Regions from separate parts of the Parageobacillus sp. VR-IP genome, predicted to be linked through region 2. Evidence: riboswitches for the same ligand, from Rfam matches in the RefSeq annotation. Region 2 holds a riboswitch; the other holds the start of a gene.
What was found. Region 2 has a riboswitch for S-adenosylmethionine ahead of HT574_RS16800 (phosphoadenylyl-sulfate reductase). Riboswitches for the same ligand answer to the same signal wherever they lie in the genome.
Positions count from the first base shown of each region.

Region 1: linked by a shared signal. The riboswitch ahead of mtnW (2,3-diketo-5-methylthiopentyl-1-phosphate enolase) and the one ahead of HT574_RS16800 (phosphoadenylyl-sulfate reductase) in region 2 are both predicted to bind S-adenosylmethionine.

Region 1 covers NZ_JABVYQ010000001.1:341,451-348,681, forward strand. Annotated here, with positions in the region: gene HT574_RS01855 (pyridoxal phosphate-dependent aminotransferase) at 75-1,268, shown strand; SAM riboswitch class I at 1,421-1,532, shown strand; gene mtnW (2,3-diketo-5-methylthiopentyl-1-phosphate enolase) at 1,598-2,839, shown strand; gene mtnX (2-hydroxy-3-keto-5-methylthiopentenyl-1-phosphate phosphatase) at 2,836-3,495, shown strand; gene HT574_RS01870 (methylthioribulose 1-phosphate dehydratase) at 3,492-4,127, shown strand; gene HT574_RS01875 (1,2-dihydroxy-3-keto-5-methylthiopentene dioxygenase) at 4,158-4,700, shown strand; gene HT574_RS01880 (ZIP family metal transporter) at 4,899-5,630, opposite strand; gene HT574_RS01885 (MarR family winged helix-turn-helix transcriptional regulator) at 5,904-6,347, shown strand; gene HT574_RS01890 (PduL/EutD family phosphate acyltransferase) at 6,374-6,565, shown strand; gene HT574_RS01895 (S9 family peptidase) at 6,608-7,231, opposite strand, start outside.
Region 2 covers NZ_JABVYQ010000008.1:38,666-45,896, reverse strand. Annotated here, with positions in the region: gene HT574_RS16805 (DUF1128 domain-containing protein) at 1-159, shown strand, start outside; SAM riboswitch class I at 587-695, shown strand; gene HT574_RS16800 (phosphoadenylyl-sulfate reductase) at 820-1,527, shown strand; gene HT574_RS16795 (sulfate permease) at 1,542-2,615, shown strand; gene sat (sulfate adenylyltransferase) at 2,674-3,834, shown strand; gene cysC (adenylyl-sulfate kinase) at 3,848-4,453, shown strand; gene HT574_RS16780 (nitrite/sulfite reductase) at 4,455-6,086, shown strand; gene HT574_RS16775 (DUF3906 family protein) at 6,100-6,318, shown strand; gene cobA (uroporphyrinogen-III C-methyltransferase) at 6,345-7,124, shown strand; gene HT574_RS16765 (sirohydrochlorin chelatase) at 7,136-7,231, shown strand, end outside.

The DNA of each region.
Region 1 (7,231 bases), on a different contig from region 2:
TACTTTACATTTTGATTTTTACGATATATGATGTTGCACTAGAATTTCAAGAAATTTTTGAGAAGGTGTTAAGCATGACAAAACAATTTCCGTTATCCGACCTGTTAGAAGGGCTTCCAAAGCAGTTTTTCGCCTCATTAGTCGCGAAAGTAGCCAAAAAAATCGCGGAAGGATACGATGTCATCAATTTAGGGCAAGGAAATCCGGATCAGCCGACACCGCCGCATATCGTCGAAGCGATGCAAAAGGCGGTGGCAAACCCGAAATATCACAAATATTCGCCGTTTCAAGGGTATTCTTTTTTGAAACAGGCAGTTGCCGAGTTTTACAAACGGGAATACGGCGTGACCGTTGACCCCAAAAAAGAAGTCGCCGTTTTGTTCGGCGGTAAAGCGGGGCTTGTCGAGATTCCGCAATGCCTCGTGAATCCTGGTGATATCGTGCTCGTTCCTGACCCGGGGTATCCTGACTATTGGTCGGGGATTGCGCTGGCGCGTGCAAAAATGGTGATGATGCCATTGCGTGCCGAACACGAATTTTTGCCTGATTATAGTGACATTCCTCGCCATATTGCAGAAAAAGCCAAACTTATGTTTTTAAATTACCCAAATAATCCAACCGGAGCGACTGCTTCGCAGGAATTTTTCGAGGAAACGGTGTCGTTTGCCGCCAAGCACGGGATTTGCGTCGTCCATGATTTTGCTTACGGTGCGATTGGCTTTGATGGAAGAAAACCGGTTAGCTTCCTTCAAGCAGAAGGGGCAAAAGACATCGGCGTGGAAATTTATACGTTTTCGAAAACGTATAATATGGCGGGCTGGCGTGTCGCATTTGCCGTCGGGAATGAAAGCGTGATTGCGGCGATTAATTTGCTTCAGGATCATTTATACGTCAGCCTGTTTGGTGCGATTCAGGAAGCGGCAGCAACCGCCCTTCTTTCCTCACAGCGCTGCGTTGAAGAGCTTGTCTCCTTGTATGAATCGCGGCGCAATACGTTTATAGCGGCATTGCGGCAAATCGGCTGGGATGTTGCGCCTCCAAAAGGCTCATTTTTCGCGTGGCTGCCGGTGCCACATGGGTGGACGTCGGAACGTTTTTCCGATTATTTGCTTGAAAAAGCGCATGTGGCTGTCGCGCCGGGAATCGGATTTGGCGAGCATGGGGAAGGCTACGTGCGCGTCGGCTTATTGACGAGCGAAGCCCGTCTGCAGGAAGCAGCGGAGCGGATTGGCAAGCTTTGTCTTTTCAAAAGCGAAAAAAGTGATTGACAACGTCAAAAAATACTGTCATAATTCAAATTAAATTTGCAAGCACGAATTGTTTGAAAAGCGAATACAATATTGTAAGCATTCTTACTATAAAATTTGTGAAAATTTGTGAGCACGAATTGTTTGAAAAGTGAATACAATATTGCAAAGCATTCTTATCAAGAGTAGGCGGAGGGACAAGCCCAATGAAGCCCGGCAACCGGCTTGGCGGTGATCGCGAAGCACGGTGCTAATTCTTGCAGCGGAAACGCTGAGAGATAAGAAGAGTGTCCATTTCAATGCCTCTTCTTATGAAGAGGCTTTTTTGATGAAGAGAAAGAGGGATGAACATGAGTCAAGTCATTGCCACCTATGTTATTCATGACGAGAAAGACATAAAGAAAAAAGCAGAAGGAATCGCTCTTGGCTTAACGGTCGGAACATGGACCGACCTGCCTCTGCTGGAACAAGAGCAGCTGCGCAAACACAAGGGGGAAGTCGTCCATATACAAGAGCTGGAAGAAAGCGAACGGGCAAATCAGTATTTTGGCAAACGGCTGAAGCGCGCGATCGTGCAAATCGCTTATCCGACAGTCAATTTCAGCGCTGACATTCCGGCGCTTTTGGCAACGGTGTTCGGCAAGCTGTCTTTAGACGGTGAGGTAAAATTGCTAGATGTAACGCTCCCTGACGCTTGGAAGAAACAATTTCCGGGACCGCGCTTTGGCATCGACGGGATTCGCCGAAAAGCCAATGTATATGACCGTCCACTTCTCATGAGCATTTTTAAAGGCATTATCGGCCGCGATTTAGCGTATTTAACCGAACAGCTGAAGCAGCAGGCTCTTGGCGGTGTCGATCTTGTCAAGGATGATGAAATTGTATTTGACAGCGATTTGCTGCCGTTTGAAAAACGGATTACAGCAGGCAAAGCGGTGCTCAACGAAGTGTACGAACAGACGGGGAAACGGACGTTATATGCCGTCAATTTAACCGGCAAAACGTTCGAATTGAAAGAAAAAGCAAAGCGTGCGGTGGAGCTAGGCGCCGATGTATTGCTGTTTAACGTCTTTACCTATGGTTTGGACGTATTGCAAGGATTGCGCGAGGATGAAGAGATCGCCATTCCGATTATGGCTCATCCGGCGTTCAGCGGCGCGCTTACCCCGTCGGAATTTTACGGTGTTAAAGCGTCCTTACTGCTTGGCAAGCTGCTTCGTCTTGCCGGGGCCGACTTTGTCCTTTTCCCATCGCCGTACGGAAGCGTCGCGCTCGACAAAGAAGAGGCGCTTGGCATCGCCAAAGAATTAACGGATGAGAAGGAGCCGTTGAAACAGGCGTTTCCGGTGCCGTCAGCGGGCATTCACCCAGGGCTGGTGCCGCTTCTGTTCCGCGATTTCGGCGTCAATAGCATCGTCAACGCCGGCGGCGGCATCCACGGCCATCCAGACGGAGCGGCAGGCGGCGGCAAAGCGTTCCGAGCTGCCATCGATGCGGCACTTGCCGGCAAATCTTTGCACGAGGCAGCCCGCGAAAATGAGGCGTTGCAAAAAGCGATCGACTTATGGGGTGCAGTAGAGGTGACATCATGACTAAACGAGTGATCTTTTGCGATTTTGACGGAACGATTACGGACAATGATAACATTATCGCGATTATGAAGCAGTTTGCGCCGCCCGAGTGGGAAACGTTAAAAGACGATATATTGGCGCAGCGCATCTCCGTGCAGGAAGGGGTGGGGAAAATGTTTTCCCTGCTCCCATCGAGTCGGAAGGAAGAAATTACGGATTTCATTTTGCAGACCGCCCGTCTTCGCGACGGGTTTCGCGAATTTGTCGCATTTACGAAGGAGCATGATATTCCGCTTTATGTCGTCAGCGGCGGCATCGACTTCTTTGTCTATCCGCTATTAAAAGGGCTGGTCGACAAAGAGCGCATCTTTTGCAACGGCTCTGATTTCAGCGGCGAGACGATCCGCATCACCTGGCCGCATGCGTGCGATGACCAGTGTCAAAACGGCTGCGGCTGCTGCAAGCCGTCTTTGTTGAGAAAACTGGCGGTGCCGGATGCATTTCATATCGTGATCGGCGATTCGATTACGGATTTGGAAGTAGCGAAGCGGGCTGACCACGTCTTTGCCCGCGATTTCCTGCTAGACAAGTGTCAGGAGCTCGATCTTCCGCACACGCCGTTTACAACGTTTTTCGATGTCATTCATTTTTTGCAGACGATGGAGGTAAACGTATGAGCATCGTTGTAAAAAAATGGAGGGAGCTGGCCGAAGTCAAGGCAGAGCTGGCAGAGCGCGATTGGTTTTTCGCTACGAGCGGCAACTTGTCCATCAAGGTGACGGATGAGCCGCTTACTTTCCTCGTCACCGCAAGCGGCAAAGACAAGCGCAAGCAGACCGACGAGGATTTTTTGCTTGTTGACGCATTTGGAAAGCCAGTCGAGAATACAAATTTAAAGCCGTCCGCAGAAACGCTGCTGCATGTGGAAATTTATAATCGGACCAATGCCGGCTGCATCCTCCACGTCCATACAGTTGACAATAATATTATTTCCGAGCTGTACGGAAATAAAGGGGAAGCCGCATTTTCCGGCCAAGAAATCATTAAAGCGTTCGGGCTGTGGGAAGAAGATGCGATGATCCGCATCCCGATTATTCCAAATTACGCACACATTCCGACGCTGGCTAAGGAATTCGCCAAGCATGTCAACGAGGATGCCGGCGCAGTGTTGATCCGCAATCACGGCATTACCGTCTGGGGGCGGGATGCGTTTGAGGCAAAGAAGTTTTTAGAAGCGTGGGAGTTTTTGTTCAGCTGGCACGTCAAGTGGCTGCTGCTGAAGCAGACCGCTGTGCTGCCGGTTGATTAAATCATAAAATTGATAGAGGGGGAAATTCCAATGGCAGTAATCAAAGTGAAAAAAACGGGAGAAGTGATTGAAGGGGATGAAAATGTCCGCAGCTTTTTAAATAAACAAGGCGTGTTGTATGAGCATTGGGACATTAACAAACTGCCGGAACATTTGCGCGACAAATATGTATTGACCGACGAAGAAAAAGAGGAAATTTTGGCGACGTTTAAAGAAGAAATTGAAGATTTGGCGGCGAGAAGAGGCTACAAAACGTGGGATATCGTCGCCTTATCGGATGCGACGCCGAATTTGGATGAACTGTTGAAAAAGTTTGAACAAGTGCACATTCATACGGAAGACGAAGTGCGCGCTATTACTGCTGGCCATGGCATTTTTATCATCAAAGGGGACAGTGAAACGGGTTATTTTGATGTCGAACTTGAAGCGGGTGATGTCATTTCCGTGCCGGAAGGAAACCCGCATTATTTCACCTTAATGGACGACCGCCAAGTCGTCGCCGTCCGCCTGTTTATCGATCCGTCCGGCTGGGTCGCCCATCCGTATGAAGAAAAAGAAGAGGTAGGCCAGTAATGGCGATCTCCCCCTGTCTTCTTTAGACAGGGGGGTGTTTCATCGTTTTAGCGCAGGAGACCCCACTTTAATGAATGAAATGAGTAAGTGGGGAAGGAATGCGCCTTCCTCCTTTCTTTTGAGTAAAGCATTGCACTTCTGGGGAGTTACAAGCCCCCTCTTCAAAAGCCTCTAGGCTTTAAGTGGAGGGGTAGTTGACTAAAACGATTCGACTAAAAAAATCATAAATAATATGCCGATGATAAACGAATAGGTGGATGTTCGCTCATGTCCGTCCCCGTGGCTTTCCGGAATCAATTCTTTATAAATAATAAACAGCATCGCCCCCGCGGCAAAGGCAAGTCCATACGGAACCAGCCCGTGAAAGATGGAGGTTAAATAAAAGCCGAGCAAAGAAGTGACAATTTCCACTGCACCGGTTAACGTGGCGATAATAAACGCTTTCCATTTTCCGATTTGCTGGTTAATCAAAAAAAGAGCGACTAAAAATCCTTCCGGCGCGTTTTGCAAGCCAATCGCCAGCGCAATTAAATTACCAGTCTCCGCTGCATTGGAGGCGTAGCTGACCCCGACCGACAATCCTTCGGGAAGGTTATGTAGCGTAATCGCCGCGATAATCAGCAACGCCTTTTCATCAAACTGGATTTCTTTTTGCGTATGCTCTAAATCGATATGCGGCACGGTCATTTCTAAAACTGTTAAAATAAGAACGCCAAGAAAAAGTCCAACCGTTAAGGCGGCAAAGCCTCCTGCCTGCAATGCTCCGGGGATTAAACTCATCATCGAAGCCGCTGTCATAATGCCTGCCGAAAACGCCAGCAATATATCGCGCCAGCGGTGGGTAATCGATTTCGCCAAAAATAAAATCGGTACTGCTCCCAGCCCAGTCGATAACGCCGACAATATACTGCCGATTAATACTTGTTTCATCGAATCACCCTTTCCGTGCCTCCTGTATTTTTACCATATGCGTTTTCCGCTCGAATGTGATAACCGCCCAAACCATAAACAGAACATATTCATACATTAATATAATAAACAAAAGTCACCAAGTTACGAGTATGATACCGCCCATGTTGCTTTAAAAAACATTTGCGCCGTATCAAATAGTTAAAGTATAATGCAAGTAAGAAAACGGTGTTTTGCGGAAAGCAACGGGACATGCCTTTATAAATATTTAGCGACAAAAGGATTTGATTGCAAATGGCGAGGGAGAAGGACATTAAACAATCATTAAAATTGTTTATCGTTTTATCAAGAGCCTATCGGTCTGTTAATGACCAAGTGAATAAATCGATTCAATCGTTCGGCGTCAATCCAACCGAGTTTGCCGTATTAGAGCTGCTTTACCATAAAGGGGATCAGCCGCTGCAGCAAATCGGGGAGAAAATTTTGCTCGCGAGCGGAAGCATTACCTATGTGGTCGATAAGCTCGAAAGCAAAGGGTTGATTGTACGAAGAGCATGCGAGAGAGACCGTCGCGTCACGTATGCTTCGATCACGGAAAAGGGAAGAGCGTTTATCGAAAAGGTTTTTCCGGAGCATGCGCAGACGATTCACGAAACCGTTTCCGGCTTAACTGCGGAAGAAAAGGAACAGGCGATTTCGTTATTGAAAAAGTTGGGATACGGAGCAAAAAGGGAATAATTTGCGATCGTTTAACATAAGTGGAAGTGGCTGCCATAAGCAGCCACTTATTTTCAAAAATCTGGGTAAAAGTAAAAACACAAGGGAAGCGAGCCTTAATTTTTGATGAAGTCATCGTCCGCGTCAGTGGAAACTTTGCGCTCGATATGCATATTGATACAGATGAAGCGAATGCGGCAGGGCTGAAGACAGGGGATTATGTCGAGTTAATTCCATAAATATTCATCGCCATAAAGAGTCCCAGTTACGGGACTCTTGTTTTATGTCAAATGTTGTTCAAACCACTCGACAATATGATTGAGCCGCTCAAGGCGAAGCGCCGGAGGGCCGCTGCGGGAAAGATCATGGTTTGCTTCCGGGAAGCGGACGAGCTTCGTTTCCCGCTTTAAATGTTTCAGCGCGATAAACAGCTGCTCAGCTTGTTCGATCGGGCAGCGGTAATCTTTTTCGCTATGGAGAATCAATAACGGAGTTTGAATGTTTTTTACGTATTTCAGCGGAGAATGATGCCAAAGCCGTTCCGGATCGTCCCACACATTGCAGCCGACTTCCCATTCTGTGAAGAAATAACCGATGTCGCTCACACCATAGAAGCTGAGCCAGTTTGAAATCGAGCGCTGCGTTACCGCTGCTTTAAAGCGGTCCGTATGTCCGACGATCCAGTTGGTCATAAATCCTCCATAGCTTCCGCCAGTGACGCCCAGGCGCGTTTCATCGATAAAATCAAAATGCTCAAGCACATAATCGACGCCGCTCATAATATCTGCATAGTCCATCCCGCCGTAATCGCCGCGCACCGCGTTGACAAACGTTTGCCCATAGCCATGGCTGCCGCGCGGATTCGTAAACAGCACCGCATATCCTTTGTCCGCAAGCACCTGCAT
Region 2 (7,231 bases):
AAAGTATTAAATTTAGACGCAATTAAACCTTCCCATTTTTCGGAAGAGTGGTATGATGAGTTGAAAGAAATATATGACATGGTAATGAAAAGAGAGACGTTCAGCCCGAGCGAAATGCAGGCGATTGCCGAAGAGCTGGGAAATTTGCGAAAGAAATGAAATTCCTTTTTCGTTTCTTTCCAATGTGGCAGGAAGCTTTATATCACGGCTTTTTCGCTTCGGTAATCGCGCTGACCAATGCCGGATTTGATATTGCCGGTTTGTCCCTCATTCCATGATTGCGATGCTTATGTTTATCGGCCACATCGGCATTTTATCCTTTCTTTTTCTCATCCTCGGCAAAGAAATAAAAGAAAAACATACCATTCCCCAAAAGAACGCGTCACTGATCGGATCAACCAAGGTACAGCAAAGTACCTTGGTTTTTACATGTGAAAAACAGATCAACAAAGAAAGCTGATTCTTGATGCCCATAGCCCAAAAATAGTTCCTTTTTCCCTTTACAAAAAAATAAATTCCCATAGAAAAACTAGGATTGACTTCCGTGTGAATTGTGTTAAAATTTTAATCAATTACAATTACATAAAACTTATCAAGAGTGAGGGAGGGACTGGCCCGATGAACTCCGGCAACCTGCTTGGCCGAAAGCAAGGTGCTAATTCCAGCAAAATGGGTACCATTTTGGAAGATAAGGCGCTATCAGTGACCGGCTGGCTCTTCCAAAATGGGAGAGCGTTTTTATCAGCGCTCGTTCTCTTTCTATTCCAATATAACCAATTAATCCGCTTTATTTTCTTTGACTTCAAAGGAGGGAGAAAGATGCTCACTTATCAAACGTGGGAAACGGAAGAAAAACCGTCATTTCCTCACGATAATGAAACAAAAGGGGCGCTTGATGTCCTCGCTTGGGCATACCGCCAATATGAGAACAATATTGTGTATGCCTGCAGCTTCGGCATTGAAGGAATCGTGTTAATTGATTTAATTTCGCAAGTAAAGCCAGATGCGGAAATCGTATTTCTCGATACCGGTCTTCATTTTCGTGAAACATACGAGACAATCGAAAAGGTAAAAGAAAAATATCCTTCCCTCCGCATTGTAATGAAACAGCCGAGCTTATCCTTAGACGAACAGGCAAAACAATTCGGAGACGAATTATGGAAGCACCATCCAAATAAATGCTGTGAATTGCGGAAGGTGATTCCACTGCGCGAAGTATTGACCGGGGTAACCGCTTGGATTTCCGGCCTGCGCCGCGAACAATCGCCGACACGCAGCCACGTCCAATACATTAATAAAGATGACAAATTCCAATCGATCAAAATCTGCCCGCTCATTCATTGGACATGGAAAGACGTATGGAACTATGTATATAAATACGAGCTTCCGTACAATGTGCTTCATGATCAAGGTTATCCAAGCATCGGCTGCGCGCCATGCACAGCCCCTGCTCTCGATCCGAACGACTTGCGTTCCGGCCGCTGGGTCGGTCACAAAAAAACGGAATGCGGGCTTCATATCTCATAGGGAGAGACACGAATATGCTCCTTGTTGTTGCTTTTATCGTATCCTTTTTCTTTGCGATGAATATCGGTGCCAGCGGCGCCGCCGCCGCAATGGGAGTGGCGTACGGATCCGGCGCCATCAGGCGGAGATCAACTGCCCTTGTGCTTTGCGGATTAGGAGTGTTTCTTGGCAGCCTCGGCGGCGGCGAGGTCGTCAAAACGATCGGTTCCGGGATTATCCCGTCTTCCATCTTGACCATCAAAATTGTCGTGATCATTTTAACTGCCGCGACAATATCCTTATTCGCCGCCAATATCATGGGCATTCCGCTCTCTACGAGCGAAATTACGGTCGGTTCGGTTGTCGGCGTCGGCATTGCCTATCAAACCGTATATTTTCATAAATTGCTGTTTATTGTTTCCATATGGATCATTATCCCCATCATCGCCTTTGCATTTACGTTTTTCGTAGGAAAATGGTTTTTATCGCTAAAGCGAAAATATCCACAATTAGAACAAGGCAGATGGGGAAAAACGTTCGTCACGCTTTTAATTGTGACCGGCTTTTTTGAAGCTTTTTCAGCTGGAATGAACAATGTTGCCAATGCGGTCGGCCCACTTGTCGGCGCCGGATTAATTTCCGTTTCCCATGGAACGATATTCGGCGGTATATTCGTCGCCCTTGGCGCCATATTGCTTGGAAGACGCGTTTTAGAAACAAACGGAAAAAAAATCACGAACTTCTCTCCGTTTGAAGGCAGCGCGATTTCCGGCACCGGCGCAACACTCGTTATTCTTTCGTCCATTTTCGGGCTGCCCGTACCGTTAGCCCAAATTACTACCTCTGCCATCATTGGCATCGGGACAGCAAAAAACGGCTTTTATATTTGGCAAAAGCGCATTGTCATTCAGCTATTAAAAGTTTGGTTTGTATCACCTATTTTTTCGCTAGTTATTTCGTACAGTCTCGTTAAACTGCTGCTTGACAGCGATCTTTATACAATCATCGCCATTTTCAGCGTTTGTCTCGCTACCCTTGGCATTATTAGCCTAAAGAAAACCATCGCCGAAGAACAGCGGTCCTTGCATGAAAGCGGCGGTGGCATTTAACTAACGATAAAACTCATTTTTCCGATAAAATAAATAAATTTAGGAGGTATCAATCAACATGAGCTTAAGCATTCCACATGGCGGCACTTTAGTGAATCGTTGGAACCCTGACTATCCAGTAAATACCGTCACAAAAACGATTGAGTTGTCTAAGGCGGAATTAAGTGATTTAGAGCTAATCGGAACGGGAGCTTACAGCCCGCTTACCGGCTTTCTGACAAAAAACGATTATGATTCTGTTGTCGAAACCATGCGGCTCACTGATGGCACCGTATGGAGCATTCCGATTACCCTTGCTGTAACCGAAGAAAAGGCAAAAGAGCTTTCTGTCGGCGAAACGGCGAAACTCGTTTACAACGGAGAAGTATATGGAGTCATTGATATTCAAGAAATCTATCAACCTGATAAAACAAAAGAAGCAGTTCTTGTCTACAAAACAGATGAATTCAAACATCCAGGCGTACAGAAACTATTTGAAAAGCCAAATGTGTACGTAGGCGGGCCAATTACATTAGTTAAACGGACCGACAAAGGTCGGTTTGCTCCGTTCTACTTTGATCCGGCAGAAACACGCAAGCGTTTTGCCGAGCTTGGCTGGAACACGGTAGTCGGCTTTCAAACGCGAAATCCTGTCCATCGCGCCCATGAATACATCCAAAAATGTGCGCTCGAAATTGTCGACGGTCTCTTTTTAAACCCGCTCGTCGGCGAAACGAAAGCGGATGACATCCCGGCGGACATTCGCATGGAAAGCTATCAAGTATTGCTAGAAAACTATTATCCGAAAGACCGTGTTTTTTTAGGCGTGTTCCAAGCAGCGATGCGCTACGCCGGACCGCGGGAAGCGATTTTCCACGCGATGGTGCGCAAAAACTTCGGCTGCACCCACTTCATCGTCGGACGCGATCACGCTGGTGTCGGCAACTATTACGGCACGTATGATGCGCAAAAAATCTTTTTGAATTTCACTGCGGAAGAACTTGGCATTACTCCATTGTTTTTTGAACATAGCTTTTATTGCACGAAATGCGAAGGCATGGCGTCAACGAAAACATGCCCGCATGATCCGAAATACCACGTTGTATTATCCGGCACAAAAGTGCGGGAAATGCTGCGTAACGGACAAGTGCCGCCAAGCACGTTCAGCCGCCCGGAAGTCGCAGCGGTATTGATTAAAGGACTAAAGCAGCGCGAAGCTGTCACCTCATCTACACGTTAAAGGAGGAGCGAGATTGAGCACGAACATCGTTTGGCACCAAACAGCGGTTACAAAAGAAGACCGCCGCAAACGCAACGGGCATCACAGCTGTATTTTATGGTTTACCGGGCTTTCCGGCTCCGGTAAATCGACGGTCGCAAACTCCGTATCAAAAAAACTATTTGACCTTGGCGTGCAAAACTATGTATTAGACGGAGACAACATCCGCCATGGTCTCAATAAGGATCTCGGCTTTTCCGCCGAAGACCGCACCGAAAATATTCGCCGCATCGGCGAAGTCGCCAAGCTGTTTGTCGACAGCGGCCAATTCGTCCTAACGGCATTTATTTCTCCTTTCGCGCAAGATCGCGAGCTTGTGCGCAATTTAGTAGAAAAAGACGAGTTTATCGAAATTTATGTGAAATGCCCGCTAGAAGAGTGTGAGAGACGCGACCCAAAAGGGCTGTATAAAAAAGCGAGAAACGGCGAAATTCGCGATTTCACCGGCATCGATTCTCCGTATGAAGCGCCTGTCTCGCCGGAACTGACGATTGAAACACATCGCTACACGATAGACGAATGTGCCAATCAAGTGATTGCTTACTTGCGCGATCGAAATTTTATAAAGGGGGAATCTTAAAATGGCGTATGAAAAAGTATGGGCAAATAACCCAAATTTAAACAAAGTGGAATTAAAAAAGCTAAAAAAAGACGGATTAAAAATTTTTGATGATATTCCTTATTATGCAAAACACGGATTCTCTTCTATCCCGCAAGAAGAATGGGATCTTTTCAAATGGGCGGGGCTTTACCTGCAGCGCCCTAGAGAAGCCGGCTATTTTATGATGCGCGTTTGCGTTCCTTCCGGGATTTTGAATAACGAGCAACTCGAGACGCTAGCAGGCATCGCCCGTGATTACGGACGCGGTTTGTTTGACATTACAACCCGTCAATCTGTTCAATTCCATTGGCTGCGAATTGAAAACATTCCTGATATTTTTGAACGCTTAAAGCGGGTGGGGCTATCTACCGCCGGTGCCTGTGGCGACATTACGCGCAATATCGTCGGCAACCCGCTTGCCGGTATCGATCCGGACGAACTGTTCGACACGAGAGAAATCGTCCGCGAAGTATATGAATTTTTCCAACGCAATGAAGATTTCTCCAACTTGCCGCGCAAATACAAAATTTCAATCAGCGCAAACGTCTATAACACGGTTAACGCGGAAATCCATTGCTTGTCGTTTACGCCGGCGAAAAAAGTAATCGACGGTAAAGAAGTTCTTGGATTCCATGTGAAAGTCGGCGGCGGTTTATCGTCTGCTCCATATCTTGCCCAAACACTGGATGTGTTCGTGACGCCAGATCGCGTGAAAGACGTCGCTGTCGCGGTCACAACGATTTTCCGTGACTACGGCTACCGCGAAAAACGTCATCGCGCCCGTCTCAAATTCCTTGTCGCCGACTGGGGCATCGATAAATTTAAAGAAAAATTAATCGAGCTGACTGGTCCGCTTCCATCCAAAGGGGAAGATGTGCAAAAAGGATGGAACCCTGGCTATTTCTACGGCGTCCATCGCCAAAAACAAGAAGGATTAAACTATATCGGCTTCAACGTTCCATTAGGCCGCTTAAGCGCGGATGAAGTATTCGAAATCGCAAGAATCGCTCGTCAATATGGCACCGGCGAAGTCCGTACTTGCAATTCGCAAAACTTAATTATTCCAAATATCCCAGATGAATACGTCGACGCAGTGTTGCAAGAGAAAGTATTCGAGCGGATTTCCATTCGTCCAAAAACGTTTACCGGATACGCCGTTTCTTGCACAGGCACCGAGTTTTGCAATTTGGCGCTCGTCGAAACGAAAGAACGGATGCGGCGCGTCGCTGAATATTTAGACGAACGTTTGGAACTAGACGTTCCGGTACGCATTCATATGGTCGGTTGTCCAAACTCATGCGGTCAACGGCAAATCGCAGATATCGGCCTACAAGGCATTAAAACAAAAACAAAAGACAAAGGCATGATCGAGGCGTTTGAAATTTACGTCGGCGGCACGTTGCTCAACGGCGGCAAATACAATCAAAGCCAAAAATTAAAAGGAAAAATAGACGCGGAACAAATTTCCGAAGTGCTTTTACATCTATTAACCTATTTCAAAGGAACAAAATTGCCGGGCGAAACGTTCTTGGCTTATTTGGACCGCGTCGGAATAGAGCCGCTGCAAGCAGAGCTAGACCGCATTTTGGCGCAAGTCAGCACAGTGGCATAAAAGGTGGGCGGCAATGTTTCTGTACCGGCTTGAAGTAACAACGAAAACAGAAATCATTTATGTCGTCATTGCCGCAGACGATGATGAACAAGCATTTCGCCTCGCCGAAGTCGAATTGGAAAAACATTTCTTTAAAGTTCCCGATTATACAGATATCTCACTTCACGAAAAAAAACCGATTCGTCGCGGCGGCGGGTTCGTTGTATACAGCGAACCTCGCCGTTCTTCATAAAAACACGAGAAAGGGCTGAAATGAAGATGGGAAAAGTATACTTAGTTGGGGCTGGTCCCGGCGATCCCGAGTTGATCACCGTAAAAGGCCTTAAATGCATCCAGCAAGCCGATGTCATTTTATACGACCGCCTCATTAACGAAGAGTTGCTTTCCTACGCAAAAAAAGATGCGGAACTCATCTTTTGCGGCAAATTGCCGGGCTATCATACGATGCAGCAAGAAACGATTAACCATTTCCTTGTTCGGCACGCCAAAAAAGGAAAGACGGTCGTCCGTTTAAAAGGCGGTGATCCGTTTGTGTTCGGCCGCGGCGGTGAAGAAGCGGAAGCGCTGGTCAAGCATGGCATCGAGTTTGAAATCGTTCCTGGCATTACCTCAGGAATCGCCGCTGCTGCTTACGCCGGCATTCCGGTCACCCATCGCGATTTCAGCTCTAGCGTTGCTTTCATCACCGGCCATAAGCGGAAAGGAAGCGAAGAAGAAATCAAATGGGAAACCCTTGCAAAAGGCATTGATACGCTTGCTATTTACATGGGCATTAGCAATCTCCCGTATATTTGCAACCAGCTGATGAAATACGGGAAATCTCCTTCCACGCCTGTGGCCGCTATTCAATGGGGAACGACTGTAGATCAGCGGACGGTAACGGCTACTTTAGCGACGATTGCCAATGTCGTCGCTAAAGAAAAAATCGAAAACCCAAGCATGATCATCATTGGGGACGTCGTGAAACTGCGGGCAAACATTCAATGGTTTGAACAGCTGCTTGCCAAACAAAACGCGGCCGCCAATACGGCGTTGTAACGAGGGGAAAGATGGAAGCGGTATTGTATGTTTCTCACGGCAGCCGCGTCCCCCGGGCGCGGCAGGAGGCGGCTGCGTTCGTCGAAAAATGCAAAAGTAGTATCGAC